Regions from separate parts of the Paenibacillus sp. J22R56 genome, predicted to be linked through region 1. Evidence: riboswitches for the same ligand, from Rfam matches in the RefSeq annotation. Region 1 holds a riboswitch; each other region holds the start of a gene.
The links. A riboswitch is a leader RNA that binds a small molecule or an ion and turns the genes downstream of it on or off. The one in region 1 is predicted to bind ZMP and ZTP.

Region 1 (7,805 bases):
TGCACTTAAAACCCTTAATAAGTGCTTCTTTTGTCGCTGGCACAGTATATAGGGATTTATACGTCCAAAAATTACCGACAAGAAAAATGAAAAAGAACCTTGATTTTAACAAGGTTCTAAATCGGAATTATTATGTCGTTGTACTCGTCCCCATAAAAGGACTAGAGTTGCGGTTAAGCGACTTCATGTAGTGATACACGATCTAGATCCGCACCAGAGGTAATGGCACCATCAATTGAAAACGGCAAGATGATCGTTTGGGTTCCATCGGCTGAAGTCACTTCAAGACAATGATCTGTTGTAATAGCTTCGGTTGAAGCAACGGCATGGCCACTACCATCTACAACGGAAATCGTCTGGACACCATTCAGGGATATTAACTCGTCTAACACATTGCCAGCCGTTGTCCCAGCCTTAATGTCAATTGCACGGCTTGAAATGGAATTAAGATGCGTGCTTGTATAGGCAATATCTACTGTTCTGTCAGTGGCAATGCTCGGGAATACGTAGGACTGTAATAGATTTGCCTGGACGGAACTATCGAACTTGGTACTGCCATTCGCGTCAGGATACACCGTTGCTGTTTGCGTTTTATAATTTTTATTGAACGTTTTAATAGCAATATGGCTAAAATTATAGCTTGAGTTCCCTCTAACTTGTACGGCACTGCCGATTAACCCACCTTGTAGAATATTTAGGTTACTTAGATGAACGTCAGTTCCATTATCCACTACAATCGCAAATCGGTCATTTCTTAACGTGTCTTCATATTGGATTGAACTGTCTTGAATTGTGACATGGTCGACGTATTTCATAAGTATACCATATGCAGGGAATGAGCTCGCATTTGAATAGGACGATGTTCGATAGTTCCCCCCATTTTTAGCTTCTGCTATAACTTCCGTCGTGTTTGATAGCACGGGCTTGGAAGCAGGTTTGGCAGGATTATAGGATGCCGTAAGATCAAGATTTTTAATCGTTATATTTCGAACGGGATACGTTTCTCCATCTACAATCGTTCCTACGGAACCAACGTCAACCTGGCCTGCGGATCCGGTGCTTGGAAAACGTTTATATCCTTGAATCACAATGGGAAACGCTCCGTCTCCCCCTGCGTTCTTGGATATAACAGCCCCGTCAACCGTTACGTTTGAAATCGAACCGGGTCTTCTTATTCCTTGAGGCAGCCTTGCGGTTTGGAGACTTCCATCTTCGTCAAACCCTGCACCTTCAAAGCGAGGTGAAACACCAAACGCAATTCCGCCGGATGTGTTTTCTAAATGCAGATCCGACAAAGTGACGTTACTTACGTTTGAACCGTCGTTAACCCAGATCGCAACGCCGGTTTTATTCGCATTTGTTGTTAACGTTAAATTTTTCGCTGTTATATTTTCCATATCTCCAACGGTTTCGGAGCCTAATTGGAACACGTTTCCGCCTGCGATGTCACCGGCAACAACTTTTTCGATATCGTTGTTGGAGACATGCCTAATAAATCCTAGTGAAAAGTCGCTTCCTAATTTGGCTACGTCGTTACTGGATTTCAATGTTGTAATGTTATAAGCGGATGCGTTGTTATTTTCCATAAAGTTAAAGGTGTCTCTTTGACGACCGGATGTAGAGTCAGGCAGTAATAGGTTTTGAACTCTAATGTAATCACAGCCTGTTGTCAGTATAGAAAACCAGCCGCCTTGCTCGATAGTTAAAACATGATCTTCATCCGTTCCGCCAATCACGATATTTTTCGATAGTTTGAGCGAAATGGTTTTTGTTCCGTTGCCAGAAACATAAGGTTCACTATAGCCCGTGTATAAATTCATATTTCCGTATATTTTGGCTGAATTGCCGATGATTTTGATATTCTCTACGCGAACCCCCCACAAAAGAGCGTCCTCCCAATAGCCATGACCGTCATCCTGCCCCAATGCAAAAGGATAATTTAAAGTGGCTTCTCTTGCGTCGATATGGTCTAAAGCGATAAGTTGAGCGTTTTTGTCAAAATATAAATATACGTTGCTTCTTAAATGGATGCTGTTAGAGGCAAAATTGGAGTCTCCTTTGAAGTAAACCGTTCCGCCGCCATTTTTGCTTGCTGCAACAATGGCTGCATTAATAGCAGCAGCATTGTCTGATCCGGTATATTTTATAATGCCGCCTGCGCTGTCCGATACTTTTGCGTCAGCAACCGCGCCAAAGTCCGTTACGTCATAATTGCCTGTATAATAGCTTACCATGTTGGAGCTTCCATCGGCTGTTACCAGCTTAAAATAGTAGTTTGTTTCCGGTAATAGGTTCGAAAGCACCGCTTGTTGAGATTTGAATACTGCTCCTGTTCGCACCCAAGTTAAACCTTTGTCTAAACTTGCATAAACCACCGCTTGTTTATTCCATGAGTCAGCTTCCAGTACAACAGTTGTTGGGGTGCTATAGGACACATCAACAGCTTTTCTAACTAAATTTGTTACATTAGAAGTAACATTGAAACTTGCCTTCCCTGTTTCCGTAAAATCCGCTTCGCGAGGTGTCCCTGAATAAGCCTTGCCACTAAAGGTTGCGCTGAAGGTTCCGCCATGACTTGGCATTTTCTTGTTCTTCAAAACAAGCGTAACGTCAACGCCATTGTAGGCGCTAAAATCCGTATTCTTTATGGAAACCGTCTTTCCACCGTCCGTTATTTCCACTTTGGTTCGAAAATCTTCATTCGAATTAATATCTCTAGCCCAGTTTCTTCCCGAATGGTTATAGTCTTTTGCGGCCGCGATAGCCGCATCATTTAATTGCACGAAGCCACGGCCAATTAGATCGAACGTATCCGTTGAGGAAGCTCTTATTCCATCCGGCAAATGAAAGGTTAACGTCCCGTATAAATATTTTCTTTCCGGGGTGGTTCTATGGATTGAGTATTCTAATATTACATCTTGAGTTTCACCTGCTGTATATTGCTGGAGGTTGGCTTTTAATGTGGATAGCTCGATTGTAAACTGCTTCGATGTTCCATCTTCAGCAACTACATTTAGTCTATCCTCATTTTTGATCTGATCAGATAACCTCTTTTCGATACCCGCACGATCTGTCACCGAGTATTGCTGAATCGAATGGTCGGTTGAGTCAATTTCGGCAAGCAATTGTTCCACATCATATTGAGGTATCATATAAATCGTGCTTCTGGCGTTGTCGATGCTTGATAGGTGAATAGCGTTATTCAGCATTCGGAGATCCGTGTTGGAGGAATTGGCCGGTTTAAAGTCATCTTTTTTTAATGAAATTTTAGAATTATTAATTTCCAGCCTGTACGATTTAGCTTTGTTAACGGCTGGTAAATTAGTTATCGCGTAGGCTATTCCATCTGTGCCCTTTAGTACATTCATTTTAGCTTTAGACAAATCCAGTTTATTCTTTCCATCACTTATAGAAATATAAGAAGGAACACTACCGCTTGTCATGTTCAATACGTCTATCGTTGAAGATGTCTTAAACGAAAAGGTATCCGACGCTCTTGTGTTAGACGAAAATCCAAGTGGAGTTATTTTCTTGGACTGTCCGTGATTATCCTGTTTCACTTGTTTCGAGCTGTCGTTAAGCTGCGGATTAGATGCAGCCCAGGCACCGTAAGCCAGACTAAACATCATAGTTAGAGCAATAATTGTGGATATTAGCAATTTTTTTCTCAACTTCACTCTCTCCTCTTTCTGTTTAATTGATTCAGTACTAGCATAGTTCAGTTTTGTTTGATGATTGTTAACTAGTCAATAATTGAGTACAAAGTTGTATTTCGTGATTTAACAGAAAAATTATCCCATTAACATAAAAAAACCGCGATTTACGCGGTCTTGCCGAGATAATTGTCATCCGATAATGATTCACCCTTCAAAAAAAATGACAGCTGATCTTGTGATCGGCTGTCATTTTTCTAGTTCAAAGGTATTAGCTTTTAAGTGTGTCTACGACCCGGTCAACCAAATCACAGGATGGCATCGATGTTCAGTGAAAATAAAGTATTAGACTGACCCAAAAAAAAACGAAACAGCAGCAGCCATGGACGAGAAAATAAAGTCCTAGACTGCTGCTGTTTTATTGAAGTATCGTTCCTCGTCCCTCGGTTTTAAGGGTTTATCTCACATATAATCAAGCGTGAACTTTTCTCCCTCCATAGGAAAGCTGGCAAGAATTCTAGTCGGTATTGTTCAACACGAATAAAGCGCGGAGGACCGAGTTCGTTCTCCATAAGCTCTCTCATTTTCAAAGCAGCTTGAGCTTTACAATGAGGACAAGTCATATATCTTTCAAAGTCTACTGCATTTAAAGGGGAATCAACGTCAACAACTTCAAGTACGTAACTTCCACAATCCGGACATTTGGTTGATAGGTTGGGGTTATTAGCCAATAGCTTTGCTGCATCTATCCATTCCTTCTTCATCCGAAACCTCCTGCATTGTGATGTCTGAACTAACGTTCTCCGTCCCTCGGTTCAATTTCCCAATCTGAAAAATTCAGCTTGATTCATAAAATATTCATCAATTTTTTCGACTATAAGCCCTCCGTTTTCTTCCGAGTTGCGTTTTACTTGAATCCATTCGATGTCTTTCTTAAACTGCTCCCATAGCCTTTGACGCTGCGCCATATCCTTAAATTCCATCACATAATATAGTTTATTTTGGCCTGTTGCATCTATCCAGAAATTCACGACCTTCATTCCCAGTCTAGTGAAAATTCTAAACGTATGCTCCTTAAATCTGTCTTGAATGGCATCCATTCGACCTTCGTAAATCGTATAGATTCGCAACTCGTATAGCATGTTATTTCCTCCCTGAATGAATCTGATTGGTAATCCAGCACCATCTATTTCGACTTTTTAAAAATCAGATCGAGCGCATTCTCTCTGGAATATCATGCTTACCTCCTAAAACACACAGAGGTAAGGGATACCTCTCCCTTACCTCTGCCCAGGCGTACGGCATATGACAATATGTGCTCCCTCGTGTGTCTCCACGTTTACGCCAGTCACACATACCAAATGTTTACTGTAATTATAGTTAGAATATTCACTGAAGTAAAGATGTTAATTTCGTTATCCCTTTACTTCAACAAAGGCTGAATGACTTTTCTTGTTTGAGATTATTATTTGCTATTCATTTTAGACAAAGCTCCAGTCAGCAACCAATCGCTGCTGTTTTTTCAACCCGTCTTATCCTCTCTTCATATCAGTCTATGAACGGGGCGGGAAGGGTGTCATAAACCCGCGCAGCAGTGTGATCGTCGATTGCCGTACTGCCCGGTAGTCTTCGGCCAATTGCGCGGTTGTCCAGCTTCCAACCTCCGTTCAAAATGAATTAAATGTATCTTAGCTTAGATCTTATATATAAACATTTATAGGCATTTAAAAAGACAATTAGATAATACTGTGCAATAAAAAAGCGCCTAATTATAGGCGCATTTTTATAACTTGTTATAACGTAATTGAAATAAGGTCACGATCCAGAACGATGTTACCATCTTGCGGCACGTCCCCAGCTACTCCGAAATGGTTAACAATAACATTTGAAGTAGCTGAAAGGATGACAACTACTTCATAGTGATCGTTGACATCAGCGAGATTTGTATTGAAAAATCTAAGGGAATTGGCTGGTATGGTAACGGTGTTGTTACCAATTCTTACTGGGGAATTGGTATCCCAATTAAAGACCATAACGGTTGCGGTTATCGGTGAAGATCTCCGATTCATGACTTCGGTATGGGCAAATGTTGTACTCGGATTTTTTTTGAGAACACCTGTGCTTCTAACAGTACCCGAAGTGGTGTTTTTCACCCGAACTTGCTTTTGTAACTGAGTGTTCAATTTTTTCTTCATCGCGCTGGTCTTTACTACTCTCTTAGCTGATGTTTTAATTTTCACTATATCATCTCCTATATTGGGGAATAATATAGTATATATAAAATTGATAGATTTGTTTGTGCGGTATTACTAGCAGATAAGCACTTTTAATAGAATTGAAAAACGCACTTTCCATTGTATGAGTGGATTTCAATACACACTAATAGACAGGATGGTCCGAATACGACGGCAGCCATGGACGAGAAATAGTTAATAGCTTAATAACTCGGATATTTATAGGCCACCGCCTCTGTATAGAAGTTCTTGTCCTAAGTTTTTGCATTCCCAACCAAGCTCTGCTTTATAAAAGTTCTGTGATACATGTGGTTCTTCAAAGGGATAAAAGCTTCCCATTTGAATGGTTTGCCAACAAGTAACAGAGTCTCTTGTATTGTAAAGAATCAACCTCTGGTCTATCCTGGACAGGGAATCCAGATATACCGTCAAAATCAACACTTCTATCATCTACCTCCTTCTTTCACCTTACAGAAATTTATTTTGACATATAGAATTGAACTAAAGCTCCCAATTAGCGTAATGAATCATGCCAAATGCCCGAAGCGCGTGGTTTTATCTGAGGTACCTGACTTCTTGAAATACTGAAAAATGCCTGCACATTTGCAGACATTATTTATCCACCACTTTAGTACCAGTTCGCGGCGTAAAAATGAGGCGCCTTCTTCCTCAAAGTCGGATCGACAACGAGAATACGGCCTTCTTTCTTATCAACATCGACAAATAACCGATGAGATCGTCACGTACTTCATTTAACTCAATATCTAGCCAATCCGCTCCATATGTATCGATCAATTCGCGTTGACGTGACTCATCTAAGAACGCTTGAGCGTTTGAATTTCAGGTGCATCCATGTCATCGATCAAAAATACGAACTTCATTTCGCTCAGAACTTTCTTGCCGCTCGAATCGATATAATTAGTGCCGAAGATGTCGCATTCGTTCATGCATAACATTTATTCAAGAAATGTGCCCTTTAATTGAGAAAGCGGCAGCTCATAATGTATGAGCTGCCGTAGTGCTTTTCTTGAACTAACGTTGATAGGATGTTGCTCATCAGAGACTCCGCTATGGCGGAGCCTTTGTCTATCAGGTTTCGATGACCTAAGCCTTTGGAATTTTTAGCACCGTACCGGCTTTCACATCATCAATATTTACAATATGATTGTACTTCGCGATGACCATCACATATTTGTCTGAGCCGAAATAGATTTTGGAGATGCTGTAGAGTGTCTCGCCACTCTTTACGGTATGATCGGATGTCTCGTAATCGGGTAAAGATTCTACTGCCCCATTTTCTTCATCAGGCTTATAGTTTATCAGGGAAGGAATGATGAGGTTGGTGCCTGCTTTCAAGCCTACATTTTTATCAAGCTTGTTTTCTTTCGCGATATAATCCACATATTCTGCCGATTTGTAGAACATTCTGGAAACCCCTGACAGCGTATCACCTGCCTGGATCAGATAGGTAACGGGCAAATGTATTTTCGAATAGTCTTTGGTTCCTTGCTGGCCGCCATCTTTCGAGCTGGTTGTTGATGACAAAGCCGGGATCTTAAGCGTATCTCCGGCTTTCATATCATTAATAAACAAGATATGGTTATGCTCTGCAAGAAGCGCATAATGCTCCTTAGATTGATAGAACTTCTCGGATATCAAGCTTAGTGTATCGCCTTGTTGGACTACATAGGTGGTTGGAAGCTTCACCGTTTTAGCAGGGGCTTTAATTGATTTATTGCCATAATTCTTATTTTCTTGCATAGTTTTTTCTGTCTGTGCAGGCTTGGGCGTCTCCGTCGGCTTATCGCTTTCTCTGACCTGTGTATTGGATGCAGGAGGAGCAGGTTCTTCTGTCACATCATCGTAATCCTCTGCAGGCTCTTGTTCCTCTTCACTTTCAACGGTTCCGGCGGGGATG
Region 2 (7,805 bases), 250 kb from region 1:
CGTTCCTTACTGCCCCACAATTCGTTACCAAGCGACATCATGACAAAGGATGGATGGTTGGCAAACGTCTGCAGCATCCGATAGCCTTCCTGAATCAAATATTGCTGCTCAGTCTCGTTATGATTCTCGTATGTCTCATCCGTTACCGTTCCCCAGAATGGCAGTTCAGGCTCCATATAAATACCAAGTCGATCTGCGGCTTCGAAGGCGGCCTCAGGCGGGCAGCAGGTGTGGAACCGGTAGTGGTTAATACCGAAAGACTTCGCAGTACCCAGTACCTCAAGCCATTCTTCTACTGTGGTTGGAGCAAAGCCTGTTAACGGGAAGATTAGTCCGTCATGCTTGCCACGCAGGAACGTTTTCGCACCATTTATCGTAAAGTCTCCGCCTTCTGCTTTGAATTGGCGCAGTCCCATTAGGGATTCGTGAACGTCAGTCACTGCATCCGCCTGCTTAAGCTCAAGCTTCAGCTCATACAGATTAGGCGCCCATTCGCTCCAAAGCAGCGCATCTTCTCCAAGTGGATAGATGAATTCGAACTCACCGCCTGAGACCGGATATGTCCTCATTGCCGCCTCATGCTGGCTTGTACTGTTCACACTAGCCGCCGAGACGCTGAGTACACCTTCAGATGCTCCAATAAGCTTTGCTTTGACGGTGACTGACCGGTCTGCGATATTAGGGAATGTCCGTACGTCATCCAAATAGGCAGCTCCATAAAATTGCAGCTCCATCCGGCCTGTAATACCATTCCAATTGGTCTGGGTATCACGCGATGTCATATGTCCACCTTTTGTCGGGTAATTAGTATTATCGACCCGGATAGTGATCGTATGGACACCTTTCGTTAAATGGCCCGTTACGTTATATAGATGCGGCGCGCTTAGGCTATTTTGAGTGCCAAGCTCTACCCCATCGATCCATACCGTTGTAACACGCGTCCGCTCTAGGTACAACATCACATTTGCGCTTGCGAGCTCTTCAGGAATATTGACAGTACGAGAAAACCAAGCCCATCCTTCGAATTCATATTCATCCGTAAGAGAGCCTTCATGTGCGGCTTGGTTGCGCTTACCTTTCCTTGCATACGAAGTTGTGCCAGGCAATGCGATTGTATCGTTCAACGGCTTTTGGAAGCCCTGTTTCTCTCCATCCAGTTGGAACTCCCAAATGCCTTCTAAATTGATTGTTGCTATCAAAAATATCACGTCCTCTGTAGATTTCAGCTTGATTGCGACAACTATAGCATAACCAGGAGGTTCAAAATACCGCAAAAATCAGTCACTTTTTCATGCTAGATTTACATCGCCTCAAGTTAGATCATGGAATAAAAAAGCCGCGCAGCAGCGCGGTTTTCATGAGAGTACATTATGTACGAAAGTAATTCTCAACATATTCAAAGTTTTCCTGTAACGTTTTACTGCCATCCACTTTTAATACATTTAAGTTTAAATCAGATGCTTCTTTTTCTACAAATTCAGCAAACAAGGCATCCCGAGACATCCAGTTGTTAAAAGCCACAGTAGGGTTCTCAGTGCTTTGTAATACCCCTTGTATCCATCCCCTTCTGGAATATTGCTCTCTTTGGAAGTCCTCAGTTGGAATGATCCATATAGCTTTATGATGTTCTTTTAAATAGGGTGCTAGAAGAGAAGGTATTATTTGATTGCCTTCAACAACAACGGATGTGTCTGTTCTCTTCGCAAGATCCTTGATAACAAATGAAAAGTCTTCTACAAAAGATTGTTTATATACTCTTAGCTGCTCTTGGACTTCCCTTGTATAAAAAGCTTCATTAGGGTTCATCGTAGACACTTTGTGCATGGCTGGATGCTCATTCATTGAGACATCCTTCAAGTGTCTATCAAAATGTTCATCACAAGAATAAAGCTCCAACCCATGCTTCTCTGCAAACATCCTGGCTAATGTACTTTTTCCCGCACAAGCGGAGCCACCTATCCAATAAATCATTTTATCTCTTAGCAATCATTCACACCTCTTTTGAGACATTGTAACTACATTACTTTATCCTATCCGATCTTCGTACTCTTCCCCTTGAGTCTCCCATTTAATAATGATCATGATTCCTTTTTTTTTAATGGTAGTTAACGTTGTATAACCCTTCTCTGCTTCCATCAAACCATATTCTATAGTAAAATCTTTCGTTTCTCTCTTTTGAATTTGATCAATAATAATCCCGTATTGTTCTTCGTGCTCTTCCTGGTAGCTGCCAGCGGTCATTAATTTTTCTTTGTAGGAAGGGTCATATACGCTTATGACTTGTGTTCCCAATTCTGTTCCTTGTGCAAATGTGATTCTCTTCACTTCATCAAGGTCTTTCAAGTCACCTATATACTGGTAAGTGATATTAAAATACCTTTTCCCATCGCGCTTAATTTCATCGTTTAGAATTGTGGCTTTCCATTGACCACCTTCGGAGTTGAAGATGATACCACCACTGTTACTATTATCTTCTTCTTTTAAACAAGCCAGTAGTAATAGAAATGTAATAATAATAAAGACGTATAGTATCTTATTCAAGAACTCCCCTCCAGTGTTAAAGAAAATTATAGCGTAATTACCTTCATTCTGATTCTATCAGATCTCCAAATAAATCCTGTGACACATTCATGTAACTTAGCTGCTTCATTCCCTTTAGGAAATCTGGCTTCTTCTTGATCAAGCTCATTCCAATGTCCAAGACTTGCAGGTTCTCCAGCTTCGCTAGTTCAAGCGGCAGCTCATGGATCGACGTGTATTGAATCGTAAGCTGTTCCAGTTGTTCCAGCTGACCAATCTCCGGTGGAATGTGGTTTATGCCGATCTCTTCCTTAGGCTTCGCCTGATAGCCGGGAGTCGGCCGATCCGAGCTTGCACATTGGATGGAAAGCTGTCTCAGGTTCTTCAGCCTGGCTATAGAAGCGGGAATACTCTCCAAATCAGCAGTCAGGATTTTCAAACGTTCAAGTTTGTTTAACTCGAACAATTCTTCAGGTAGACGATAAAGATCCTGTTCAAAAATCTCCAGTTCACGAAGCTCTGTAAGCTCCCGGATTCTCTCAGGCAGCTCTGTTAGTCTATATCCACTGATATACAGCTTATCAGTCTGATGCTTAATGGCATCATCCAGCAGTCGATTTAGATCCTTGTGAGCCTCTATTTTCAAAAAGAGCCCTGTTATTCGATTCATCAAATCAATTGCTTCTTGCTCCGTTACATCTAAACCATACATATCTTCATGCACAACCGAATAGAGGTAATCTCCCCCGCCATCTTTCAAGAAACACAAGTCTTCCGGCAGGTTAGGATAAATCCAATCCGAAAGACGGTTTGCTAATTGCTTGAGCAGGTTCCCGCTTCCTTCACAGCATCTATAGATATAATAAGTTCCCGCAGAATAAAAGGCATGACTGTTATAACTATTTTTTATTCGTATAACTTCATCCATATTTCCGTTTTGGATAACGATTGTTTTCATCAGATACGGCTCCAACGCTTCTAATACCTTTATGTACCTACACTCGGCCATATCAACAGGCATCTTTTCCCCCAGTACAAAACATTCCGAATTACGTATTGCCAAATCAATGATCTGCTCGTAGGCTTCGCCTCTAGGATCTGTATACATTCTCATCTCATTAGTCACCTTTCCTTACAATCCAATACTTTCCATAAATTCCTTTATGAACATTAGACGTAATGGATTGAAAAAAGTTCAACTTATTCTTCCTTTATTAGCTTCCATAATTTCTGTGAGTAGACTAACCAGAGCTTGTACTCCCTAACCTCTTCCTTAAAGTTATATACTTCGTCCATATCTGTGAAATGGCCGATCGTTGTTATAGGTATTTTCAACTCAGCTCTACTCTTTATTAGTCTTGATAAATCAATGAATAAACCATCATTTGTGTTTTCCAATAGTGCTGATGCAACATCCTGAGGGATATCTTTCATTTTTCTTCCCGTTAACTTGCGGAGTTTCGAAGGAATCACATTGGCTAATAGAATCTCGTAATCTTGTAAATCGGTCACATAAAGCTTGTTAAACCAGCCATCATCATGTGCATGATAGGCAAATCTTATTTTGGGTATCCGAGTAAGCGGCCTGGCAAGGTGACTGAAAAACAATAACTCCGCAATGGCATTGCTGCTTAATTTATCTAAATCCTCTTCTTTCGAGAAGTCCACCCAAACAAAATCTCCATAGCGATAAACGTTATCTTCGATCAGTTCATTAATTTCTTCCTTTGTTACATAATCAAATCTGGAATGCTGATTCCAGTTTTCGTTATGAAAATCATGCTTTAGTAAAATAAGATTCTCCGGTCTATTCGTTACCCCATTCATAAATTCATAGAATTCAATCCCATAAGAATAAAAACAATTCGCCTCACGCTGGTTTTTGCTTATATAGATTAAATCTCTAATTTCCTTTTTCTTCATCCGTTATCTCCTACTTATGAAAGCTTATTTCGAAACTCGAATTGAATATCGTGATTCGATACATCAATAAACTTCACCAACAACGAGATTTTATTTTCCTTATTAATACGTTCCCAGTAGTAGTCTGCTATCTCATTAATAAAATCGAATAATGGCACCTCGAAAGGTTCCCCTTCGAATGGTTTTAACACACCATCCTGCTCGCCGTTGTAGGTGTGAATGCAGTGACCAATACCTCTTTTGAAATTACTGTATGAATAACTTTGTCGTAAGCAAACGGTTGGGTCGTTATCCTGTGTTTTTAGTATCGACAAAGCGTACTGTTTAAGTTCTGTGTTAATCACCGCCGAAATTCTTGGAGTAAAATGAGGGGCATCCGGCTCAAACTCTCTGAGCAGTAATGATTGTTCGAAGGTTCGATTATGATGAAGCCCCTCATAGATCGTATCCGTTTGATCACCATTCGAGACAATATGCATGTTCTCCCAATGACGAATAGGGTAATAAATAATGAGTGATGGATCTTCCATTTGTGCAGGATCAAATGCTTGGTTCTTGACGCTGTTTCCTTCTCGTTCGAAGACACGGTTACGACTGTTCACGCTTCTGCCCATAATCCAATACACCTGTACATAATGCGTTCCAGAAGGAGTCATCCCTGCAATAAGCGTCCTGCCGGGATATGGTTTATCAAATAATTCGGTTTGTGCTGTTTTCACTTCGCTTGCTCCTCTCGGGTAAACATAAAGAGGTAAGGGGATAATCCCCTTACCTCTGCCCAGGCGTACGGCCGTAGCTTATATGCTTCCTCATGGATCCCCATGTTCGCCAGTCACATATAAGTTTTAAATTACTTCACATCATACTAAGTACTTCCAGAAAAATCAATCAATTAGTTATCGGATCAGCCGGTGCGTAACGGTATTTACTCGCTTGTTCGTAGGCATAGGCTAATCGGAAAAGAACAGGCTCACTGTAGGCAGTTCCAACGAATGTGATACCTTGAGGTCCTTTGGTTGTGTATCCACCTGCGGCTATGATGCCTGTTTCCGCGTATCCGCCTGGCACGGTAATGGCAGGATACCCTGCGCGTGCAGACAAATCGAGCCCATCCTCATTGCCCAGAAACAACAGTGCATCCAGCTGATATTCCCGTATCGCATGGTCAATGCCTTGTTCCCTTGAAAACTCGTGGTTAAGTCGCAAACTCTCGAAGTACTCCGGTTCAGACAATGTACCACTTGTCCTATTCGAGAAAATCAGTGTGCCTTGACCATATTTCAACGCGATATCGCTATTTGCTTCATTATAGGCGATGAGTTCATCTAAGGTCCGTACAGATGCGCCGGGTCCAGCGTTAGCCAAATAATCATTTAACCCTTTTTTGAACTCGTATTGCATGACATCCCAGTCCCATTTTGCACTTTCGCAAGGCAATGTTACCGGGTCGATCACGATAGCACCTTGTTCCTTGAACAAAACGATCGCCTGCTCTATTATCTCGGCCCTAGCTTTGTCCAGTCCTTGAAAATAGTGACGCGGAACGCCAATTCGCGCACCTTCCAAACCTTTTGCATCCAAGAAAGGGGTATAATCCTTATATGCTATTCGCCTATTATCTTGCATGGCAGCATCCTGTGGATCAACCTCCGTCATGGCTCCGAGCAAAATTGCAGCGTCCCTTACCGACCTTGTCATTGGACCAGCTGAATCTTGACTTTGCGTAATTGGGATAATACCTGTTCGACTGACAAGCCCAATGGTCGGCTTTATACCAACAATGTTGTTTTGTGAGGATGGGTTAATAATTGAACCAGAGGTCTCAGTTCCGATAGAAGCGGCGCACAAATTCGCGGCAACTGCTGCACCTGAGCCAGAACTTGAGCCACCTACGAACAACTCTCCAGGACCGTAAGGATTCAGTGTCAGGCCGCCTCTGGAGCTATACCCTGCCCACATCATATATGACATATAATTGGCCCATTCCGTCATGTTTGCCTTCCCAAGGAACACTGCTCCCGCAGCTCTTAGTTGTGCGGCTACACCCGAATCTTTCGGAGCGAAATGTTCTGCAAGAGCGACTGAACCTGCACTAGTATGCATGCGGTCACCTGTGTCGATATTGTCTTTAAGCAAGATCGGGATGCCATGTAGTGGTCCACGGGGTCCCTGTCCCTCCCGCTCCGCATCTAGCGCCCTTGCTACCTCGATTGCATCCGGGTTAACTTCTAGAACAGCTTTCAGCACCGGATTTAACTGCTCAATGCGGTCCAAATACCAGCGAACGCAAGATTCCGACGATAACGCACCTGTTTCCATAGCTGCTTGCAAAGAAACGATGTCCACTTCTATTAAATTTACATCTATTGTATTGTCCATTAGACTTACTCTCCTCTTGTAATAACACTTTATTACCATCTTACCATTTATAGCCAGATTGTAGAGAGAAAAAAATAATTATAGCTATGCTAATCTGAGCCTAATAACGAAAAGTCATATGTCATGTGAAAAAAGCGGCCCCACAATGGGACCGCTTCTTCCTTCTATCAACTTATTTAGTTGCTCGTCAACGAATAATCGTCGAAGAAGAATGTACCGCGCATGTCTTTGAAATACGTATAGACGCGGACCTTAGCCGTATTGGCCGGTGCGGTATACGTACCATGCACGTTCTCAAAACCGGAAGTCGTTGTACCGCTGTAAGTTGTAACTGTATTGTCAGCTAATACATTGCCCGATGCATCAAGGAACTGTACCTTGAACTGCAGTGTGCTGCCCGTGTTGGACGTGATATTCACGTACCCGTCAAAGGTATAAGATGTGCCTGCCGTTGCATTCACATCCTGATACCAGCCGAACCAAGGACCAGTATCGCCGTTGATTCGAATAGACGCAGAGCCCGAACGATACGTTGATGTATTACGGGATACGTAATAATCCTGTTCGTATGTCCATGAGGCTGGGCGATTGCTGCCATTGTCCGTCTCGAAGCCGGCGTTTGTCAGCAGGTTGCTGCCTCCCGAAGCAGCATCAGTTGTAACGTTAAGTGTAGTACTTGCTGCAGAAACGTTTCCTGCTGCGTCCTTCGCTTTGACTGTAAAGCTGTACGCTGTGTTTGCCGTTAGGCCTGTTACTTGGTAGGATGTTGCACCTGTTGTGGATCCAGCCAGCGTCGTACCTCTATAGATGTCATAGCCGGTTACACCTACATTGTCTGTTGATGCTGTCCACGATAGATTAACCGTTGTTGTAGATTTAGATGGCGCAGTTAAGCCCGTTGGAGCTGTTGGAGCTGTTGTGTCAGCTGCGGCAGTTGTTGTTACGTTCAGTGCACTGCTCGCCGCCGATACATTACCTGCAGC
Region 3 (7,805 bases), 170 kb from region 1:
ACAATCTGGCCATTTGCGATAAAGGTAATATAATCCGCGCATTTCTCCAAGTCAGACGTAATGTGAGTAGAGAATAGAATGCTGACCTCACCATCAACAACGAGCTCTTGGAAAATCTCCAACAATTGATCTCTTGCGACCGGATCAAGTCCACTTGTTGGTTCATCAAGGACGAGAAGCTTAGCACCATGAGATAAGGCTAGGGCTAAGTTGTACTTCACTTTCATACCTGTCGACAATTCAGCAATTTTTTTATTCTCATCTAATTTGAATCTTCTCAGGTAGTTGTAGTAGGTTTCATCATTCCAGTTCTTATAGAACTTCTTAATCACATCGGTCAATGTTTTAATTTTGCTGCGAGTATAAAAATTGATATCGCCAAATGCGTATCCGATTTCTTGTTTTAGTTCGATTTCATGTTCGGCAATATTCTTGCCCAATATTAGAACCTCTCCGCTATCGATATGAAGCATATTTAAGATCGATTTGATTGTCGTTGTTTTACCTGCGCCATTGGCACCGATAAAACCCATGATAAAACCCTGTTCCAGTTGGAACGAAACATTTTTTAGCTGGAAATTTGGATAAGCTTTATTTAAATTTTGAATGTCTAATGCCAGCATAACGTACCTCCTCAATTAATTGTGTATGTTGTGTATGCACAATATATCACATGGGGTTTTTGTGGTCAATGCCTCAAACCAAATATTTACAATAAAATGGAAACTTTATTAACTTCAAGTACGTCTAACTGATTAAATACAGATTGAATAGAAAATTGTATACGATGAGGCTTAAAAAATGATGTTACGAAATGACATCGTTTCATACTAGGGGGTTAGAAAACTTGAATAAAAAAGTGAAGGGGCAGCCTGTCGAGGAAAAAACAGCCGCTACGGTAACTTCATTTAATGATGTGACCGATCACTATCAGAAAATAATGGGTGTTCCTGCCCAAAGAACAGATTTAAACAGTATGCCTAAGGTTCTGCGTTGGTTTGCGTATTTCTTCTATGCAGTCTTAATCCTTGGTGCACTGTTATTCCTCATATCTTGGTTGATGCAATAATGAAAGGAGCAACGATGAAACACTTCATTATAACAGGGACTTCTAGAGGAATTGGGGAAGCCATCGCTTATCAACTGCAATCATCAGGTCATTTTCTACATTGTGTCTCTCGAGAGAGGAATACAACTCTAATAAGCAACAGCGAGAATATGGCTTATTATGAGTTCGATCTAGGGCAAACGGATGCGATTGAAACCTTAATGGAGAGGATATTCAGTCAAATTGATCTGTCCCAAGTAGAAGGGCTTTATCTCATAAATAACGCTTCTATGATCGCGCCAGTGGCCCCAATAGATGCAGCAGATATCAGTGAAATAACACGTAATATACAGGTGAATCTGATCGCCCCAATCCTTCTAACATCCTTTTTTATTAAACATACAAGGGAACTGTCCGTAGAGAAGAGGGTTCTTAATATCTCTTCTGCATCTGCAAAAAATCTTCATCCAGGGATGAGTTTGTACTCTGCGGCTAAGGCTGGATTAGATGTTTTCACCCAATGTGTAGCACTTGAACAAAATAACTCAAATGCTCCAGTTAAGATTGTGTCCATCTGGCCAGGTATGATTGACACCAGCTTGCAAAGTGAAGCTAGAAGCATGGATCGAGCTATGCTCCCGACAGTAGAGTTGTTTAAGCAGGTCATGGAATCAGGAATGCTAACTACACCTGAGGAAACGGCGAAACAGATCATTGCATTTTTGTTTAAAGAAGATATAGAGCATGGAGAAGTTGTCGACATCTACGATTATTCAAAATGACATAAGAATTACAGCTAGCTATTGAACTACGGAATAGTTTCTGGCAAAATGAAATCAAACGTTCAGTATGTGTAACTGGCGAGACGTGGAGTACCACGGTGGAGCACATACTTCATATGGCCGTTCGCCTGGGCAGAGGTAAGGAGATTTCTCCTTGCCTCTTTCTGTTTTTCTATAACAAGTGGAGAGGATGACAGCTAATGAAATCAAGTCCATTATTGCTTGACGGAAACCGAGTTGCCACAGATATTAAGAACCAATTAGTAGGCCGTGTATCCAAGCTCAATGAGAGAGATATCGTCCCATGTCTGGCAACGATTCTTGTTGGAGAAGATCCTGCCTCAGCAACGTATGTCCGAATGAAAGGTAATGCATGCTCACGGGTCGGTATCCGATCTATTCGGATCGAACTTCCTGAAGAAACAACTACTGAACAATTGATACAAGCGATTATGCAGTTAAATGATGATCAATCCGTTCATGGTTTACTTTTGCAGCATCCGGTCCCACATCACATCGACGAGCGAGCTTCCTTTGAAGCTATTTCCATAGATAAAGATGTAGACGGAGTGACGATGCAAGGCTTTGCTCAAAATGCGTTTGGCATCGCGGCATTCCCTTCCTGTACACCAGCAGCAATTATGGAAATCCTGGCGTACTACGAGCTGCCTGTGGCTGGCAAGCATGCCGTCGTAATCGGCCGAAGCCCGATTTTAGGAAAACCAGTCTCAGCTATGCTGTTGAACAAAGATGCGACAGTAACAACATGCCATTCCAAAACGAACAATTTGGAACAACATGTCCGAACTGCTGATATTGTTGTCGCCGCCGTAGGTAAGCCTAAATTTGTTCAAGGCGATTGGATTAAGCCCGGTGCTGTCGTACTGGATGCCGGTTATAATCCAGGCAATGTGGGGGATGTTGACTTTGAGGCATGCACTCCTCATGTATCTGCTATCACTCCAGTTCCTGCTGGAGTAGGGCCAGTGACTATTGCGATGTTGTTGAAGCATACTGTTGAGGCTGCGGAAAGAAGCAAACGGTAATAAACTCCAATAGGGCTATACCTTTAGTCATTAAAATGACGATGGTATAGCTCTTTTTTTTCGAATATCACCTGGACGGAGCAGCGATAAGACCCTCGCAGGGTCTTATGATCACTAAATTCACATAACTACTACTACGTAAGACCCTCGTGGGGTCTTATTGGACCTTCGAGATTATTAGTTTCGCATAATGAGCACAGTATAAGACCCCAGCAGGATCTTACGCCCTTTAGAACTTATTCAATTGTCATTTCATTCTATTTAGTAATTAAATAATATGGTAGAATTTCCTAATAAACGATTGTCTTGAAAGGAGCTTACTAACAATGCGGCTAACAATGGGTATGATCATCATTTTACTCGTCATATCTGGGTGTACTAATGAAAGTAATCAAATAGTGACTAACAATAAACCGGGAACTTCTGATGAGAACAAAGTGACTGAAGACACTACTAAAGCGAAAGAAAACAAAATAACGTTAACCCCTGTTGATTTATTTGCAGGAGATGCTGCGATTTTCAAGCCATTCCTTGGTTCGATGTCAGTGGCTTTCAAATTGTCTTATGAAGGAAGCCAGCCAAACGTATGGTTGGATCTGGACGTTTGGGAGAATGGAAAGAAGGCAGCGACGAAGGGTTCAATTGGTCAACTATTTTACAGTTCAGAGGAAAATCCGAGCAGTGGTGAAGTCGAAGTTATTATGTCGGTTGATACAGTTCCAATCGAGGGGAATGATGAAATAAGACTAATTAAAGTGAATGTTGTTCATGATAAAGGAAATTCAAGTCTTGCAACAACAACGATTCCTTGGAATAGCAAGCTGACTATGCAGGGACTGCTTCAGCATAATGAGAAGACGTCGTTTGCAGCCGATGAACCTGTGTATGCCTTTGGTGTGCAGGCTTCGAGCGGTAACAACATGTCCACAGCAGAGCTTACTTCCGAATCATTAAGAAGACGGAATGGGCACTTGTATTTACTTTGCGTTATCAAAACGATTGATGGCTCTTATCGATTTCTCCCCATAATGCCAGGTTTGGTTGGGTGTTAAGATAAGAGAAAAGGTAAAGGGAGTGATTGTTGGTGACGAATGTTGTTGCGCATCTTGAAAAGCTGATCAAGGCAATACCAGATAAGCTAAAAGCATGGCCTGAAGAAAGGATGGTAACCCCACATGCCATTGGAAAATGGTCAAACCTTCAAATTCTTGGTCATCTCTGTGATTCGGCTATAAATAATCTGACAAGAATGATTCAAGCTCAGTACACTTCAGAGCCCTTGGCCATAACCCCGTACAACCAAGATAAATGGGTAGAAGCTCAGCGGTATGCGGATGCATCTGTAGATGAGATCATCACCTTTTGGGCAAGTTTAAATAGTGCTCTGTTACGAGTCATTACGGCAATGTCAGAGGATCTGATTAGAGCTAAACAAATAAGGCTTACAAGTGGAGAACAGCATACTTTGGAATGGCTCATTAACGATTATTTGGAGCATATGAAGCATCACCTTCATCAAATCTCCCCCGAGCTATTGGAAGACTAGAAAAACAATATAGAGTAATGAAGCTGTAGGCCATTCGCCGCAGCTTTTTTAATTTCCGACAGTTAATCTGACATGCAATTTCAGTTAATGTGCATCATGCACAAATGAATCTCTTCTTTTTAGTGACTACTCTATATTTAATGTCAGTAATATTGACGTAGAACTAACAATGACCTATATTTTCTCTAAGCTTTTCGAAAGATAGGGTTCGGCAAATAGGGGAGGGTCTCGTATGAAGAAGCTCATGATGGTTGTTGCGGCAGCTCTGCTTGTCTTCACTGCTGCATGCTCAAAGGAAACAACGAACACCAATTCAGCAGAAACGGGAGCAGCAGAATCGAAAAAGCCGCGCGTTGCATTCGTCTACCTAGGTGTACCAGGTGATGGGGGCTGGACTTACGAGCATGATCAAGGACGTAAGATGATGGAAAAAGAGCTTGGCATTACCGCAACTACAGTGGAGAATGTTCCTGAAGGAGCAGACGCTGAACGCGTATTTGAAGAACTTGCCGAGAATAATGATATTATTTTTGGCACTAGCTTTGGTTATATGGATGCCATGTATGCTGTGGCACAGAAGCATCCCGATGTGAAGTTCCTTCACGCGAGTGGATATAAGACTTTGGATAATCTCGGCACTTATCTGGGCAAGGAATATGAAAGTGCTTATCTCGTTGGCATGGCAGCAGGCAAAATGACGAAAAACAATCATCTGGGCTATGTTGGTGCTTATCCGATTCCAGAAGTTATCTATACGATTAACGCATTTACTCTAGGTGTACAAAGTGTTAATCCAGAAGCGAAGGTAGATGTAGTATGGAGCAATACATGGTTTGACCCAACGGCTGAACGTCAAGCAGCAACAAGCTTGCTGGATAAAGGTGTAGACGTGCTTGCTGCTTATCAAGATTCGCCAGCCAGCATTCAAGCTGCTGCCGAACGCGGCGTATGGGGTATCGGGAATGATTCGGATATGAGCAAGTATGCACCAGACAATTACATTTCGAATCCGAAGTGGAATTGGGGTCCTTATTATGTACAGACGGTGAAGGCGATCATGGATGGCACTTGGAAGACGGAAAGTTATTTTGGTTCTATGAAGGACGGCATTACAGACATCGCGCCATTTGGTAAAAACGTTCCGCAGGATGTACAAGATTTGGTTCAAGCGAAGAAAACAGAAATCTTGGATGGCAAATTTGATGTCTTTAACGGACCAATTGCCGATCAGACCGGTGCGGAAAAAGTAGCAAAAGGCAAAGCGATGACAGTTGATGAGATTTTGAACATGAACTGGTTCGTAAAAGGGATTGAAGGCACGATTCCTCAGTAAAGCAATCATTCAATTTCATCTAAGTGAAATCAATAACGATAAGGGAAGAGTGGTGACTGGCATGATACTTAATGATCCTGTACTACTTCATGAATGGCATCCGGTTGCTATCGCAGCCGATATTACAGATATCCCTAAACAGGTTGTTGTAATTGGGGAAAAGGTTGTCTTATTCCGCACCAAACAAGGGATTCGGGCGATGAAAGATCTTTGTATCCATCGCGGTGTTCCGTTGTCGCTTGGGCGAGTGGAGAATGATGAGATCGTCTGCGCCTATCACGGCTGGCGTTATGATGGCGATGGCCGGTGTGTCTGTATTCCATCCCTGCCTGCTTCCCAAGCGATACCACTAAAAGCGAAAACACATACCTACTTATGCCAAGAGCAGCACGGATTTGTGTGGGTGTGTCTCGGTGAACCAAGGGAGGAATTCCCGCCGCTAAAAGGAAAAGTGGATGAGAAGCTGCTGCCAATCTGGATGGGGCCTTATCCGGTAACGGCGTCAGCGCCTCGCGTGGTCGAGAATTTCCTGGATGTCTCCCACTTGATGTTTGTACATGAAGGATTGCTGGGTGACAGTGCATTTGCCGAAATTAATGACTACAGCGTGAGCGATGTAGATGGAGTGCTTATCACAGACGAAATTGTTGTGTATCAGCCGGACCCGGATGGCCGTGGTGTAGGCGTCGACAATCGGTATATTTATGAGATTTACACCCCATGCTGCGTGAAGCTGGTTAAACGTAGTGAAGGCTCGGATGAAATATTCCATCTGTTCTTGATCGTGCTGCCGGAGACGGGGAAGACTTGTACGGCGTTTATGCTGCAGCTTCGCAATTACGCACCTGATGTACCGGATCAAGTCTTTATCGACTTCCAGAACACTTTACTTGAACAGGATAAGCGAATTGTTGAGGAGCAAAAGCCAGAGCTGCTGCCACTTGATCTGCAGGCGGAGCTGCATCTCAAATGTGATCGCGTCAGCATCGCCTACAGGCGCAGACTGAAAGAGCTTGGTGTTACAATTGGAACAGAGTAAATAGTAAGCAAACGAAAAGCCGCGGCCACGCGGCTTTTTTCATGTTGACTTATGGCTAATGGAACCGTATACTCCACTTATTAAAATAGTTTTAAAAAGTGTCGTAATAAAGGAGTCGGAACATGTCTTCTCACACACATAACACGGTTCATATCAAAAAAATGAATGTTGAGCTCGTTAAGAATGTTTTAAAAGCACAAGGAGTTGGAACCAAAGCTTCGATTGCCAATCTAACTAAGCTTAGCGTAGCCACATGCGGCACGATTCTGAATGAGCTTCTAGCTATAGGCGAAGTGATTGAATTGGACTCAGATAAGCCAAATGGAGGGAGGCCAGCGAAGCAATATAGGTATAATGAGGATTTCGGCTGCGTGATCTGTCTGCTTGTCAAAACAGAAGGAGGTATACACTCCATCAGCAGCAGCATCGTGAATCTGATCGGTGACACGGTCCATGAATCCACCGTTGAACTTCCGCCTATTGACGTGAAGACGATCGACCGCTTCATTGAGACCATGATCAGTGGCAATGAGAATGTTCAGGCCATTGGAATTGGAATACCTGGTGTTGTCCATCAAGGTGTTATCGGCGTATGTGATGTTCCGGATCTAGCCGGACAGGAGCTAGGGCCATATTTGGAAGATAAATATGAGATCCCTATTACAATAGAAAACGATATGAATATGACGGTATATGGCTTCTATCATCTTCAAGATTTTGAAGAGGAAAAAACGTTTGCTGTTGTTACCTTTCCTCGGAACCATTTTCCTGGTGCAGGCTTTATCGTAGATGGACGGATTATTACCGGTAATACAACGTTTGCCGGCGAGGTCTCCTTTTTGCCATTTGGTATGACTCGAGAAGAGCAGTTGCAACAACTGCATACGGATGAGGGCTTTATCCAGCTGGCTGTTCAGACATTAACCTCGATCATTGCCATCATTAATCCGGTTTCCATTGCGATTACCGGCGATTTGCCTCGTGAATCACAGCTGGAAAAGCTCTATAAGG

Region 2: another riboswitch for ZMP and ZTP. It lies ahead of AC0YNT_RS15870 (IMP cyclohydrolase); the one in region 1 lies ahead of AC0YNT_RS17060 (NIPSNAP family protein).
Region 3: another riboswitch for ZMP and ZTP. It lies ahead of AC0YNT_RS16190 (bifunctional 5,10-methylenetetrahydrofolate dehydrogenase/5,10-methenyltetrahydrofolate cyclohydrolase); the one in region 1 lies ahead of AC0YNT_RS17060 (NIPSNAP family protein).

Annotation. Positions count from the first base shown of each region.
Region 1 is NZ_JBWDNV010000006.1:418,170-425,974, forward strand. Features, by position in the region: gene AC0YNT_RS17050 (hypothetical protein) at 174-3,671, opposite strand; gene AC0YNT_RS17055 (hypothetical protein) at 4,103-4,417, opposite strand; gene AC0YNT_RS17060 (NIPSNAP family protein) at 4,469-4,795, opposite strand; ZMP/ZTP riboswitch at 4,935-5,015, opposite strand; partial or broken gene AC0YNT_RS17065 (DinB family protein) at 5,237-5,311, opposite strand; gene AC0YNT_RS17070 (hypothetical protein) at 5,447-5,893, opposite strand; gene AC0YNT_RS17075 (LysM peptidoglycan-binding domain-containing protein) at 6,992-7,805, opposite strand, start outside.
Region 2 is NZ_JBWDNV010000006.1:171,526-179,330, forward strand. Features, by position in the region: gene AC0YNT_RS15845 (glycoside hydrolase family 2 TIM barrel-domain containing protein) at 1-1,199, opposite strand, end outside; gene AC0YNT_RS15850 (hypothetical protein) at 1,369-1,986, opposite strand; gene AC0YNT_RS15855 (hypothetical protein) at 2,026-2,541, opposite strand; gene AC0YNT_RS15860 (leucine-rich repeat domain-containing protein) at 2,585-3,634, opposite strand; gene AC0YNT_RS15865 (peptide ABC transporter permease) at 3,721-4,443, opposite strand; gene AC0YNT_RS15870 (IMP cyclohydrolase) at 4,458-5,162, opposite strand; ZMP/ZTP riboswitch at 5,213-5,289, opposite strand; gene AC0YNT_RS15875 (amidase family protein) at 5,332-6,822, opposite strand; partial or broken gene AC0YNT_RS15880 (fibronectin type III domain-containing protein) at 7,458-7,805, opposite strand, start outside.
Region 3 is NZ_JBWDNV010000006.1:246,449-254,253, reverse strand. Features, by position in the region: gene AC0YNT_RS16205 (ABC transporter ATP-binding protein) at 1-623, opposite strand, end outside; gene AC0YNT_RS16200 (hypothetical protein) at 848-1,069, shown strand; gene AC0YNT_RS16195 ((S)-benzoin forming benzil reductase) at 1,069-1,830, shown strand; ZMP/ZTP riboswitch at 1,892-1,971, shown strand; gene AC0YNT_RS16190 (bifunctional 5,10-methylenetetrahydrofolate dehydrogenase/5,10-methenyltetrahydrofolate cyclohydrolase) at 2,031-2,876, shown strand; gene AC0YNT_RS16185 (hypothetical protein) at 3,203-3,928, shown strand; gene AC0YNT_RS16180 (DinB family protein) at 3,961-4,422, shown strand; gene AC0YNT_RS16175 (BMP family ABC transporter substrate-binding protein) at 4,655-5,755, shown strand; gene AC0YNT_RS16170 (aromatic ring-hydroxylating dioxygenase subunit alpha) at 5,817-6,794, shown strand; gene AC0YNT_RS16165 (ROK family protein) at 6,917-7,805, shown strand, end outside.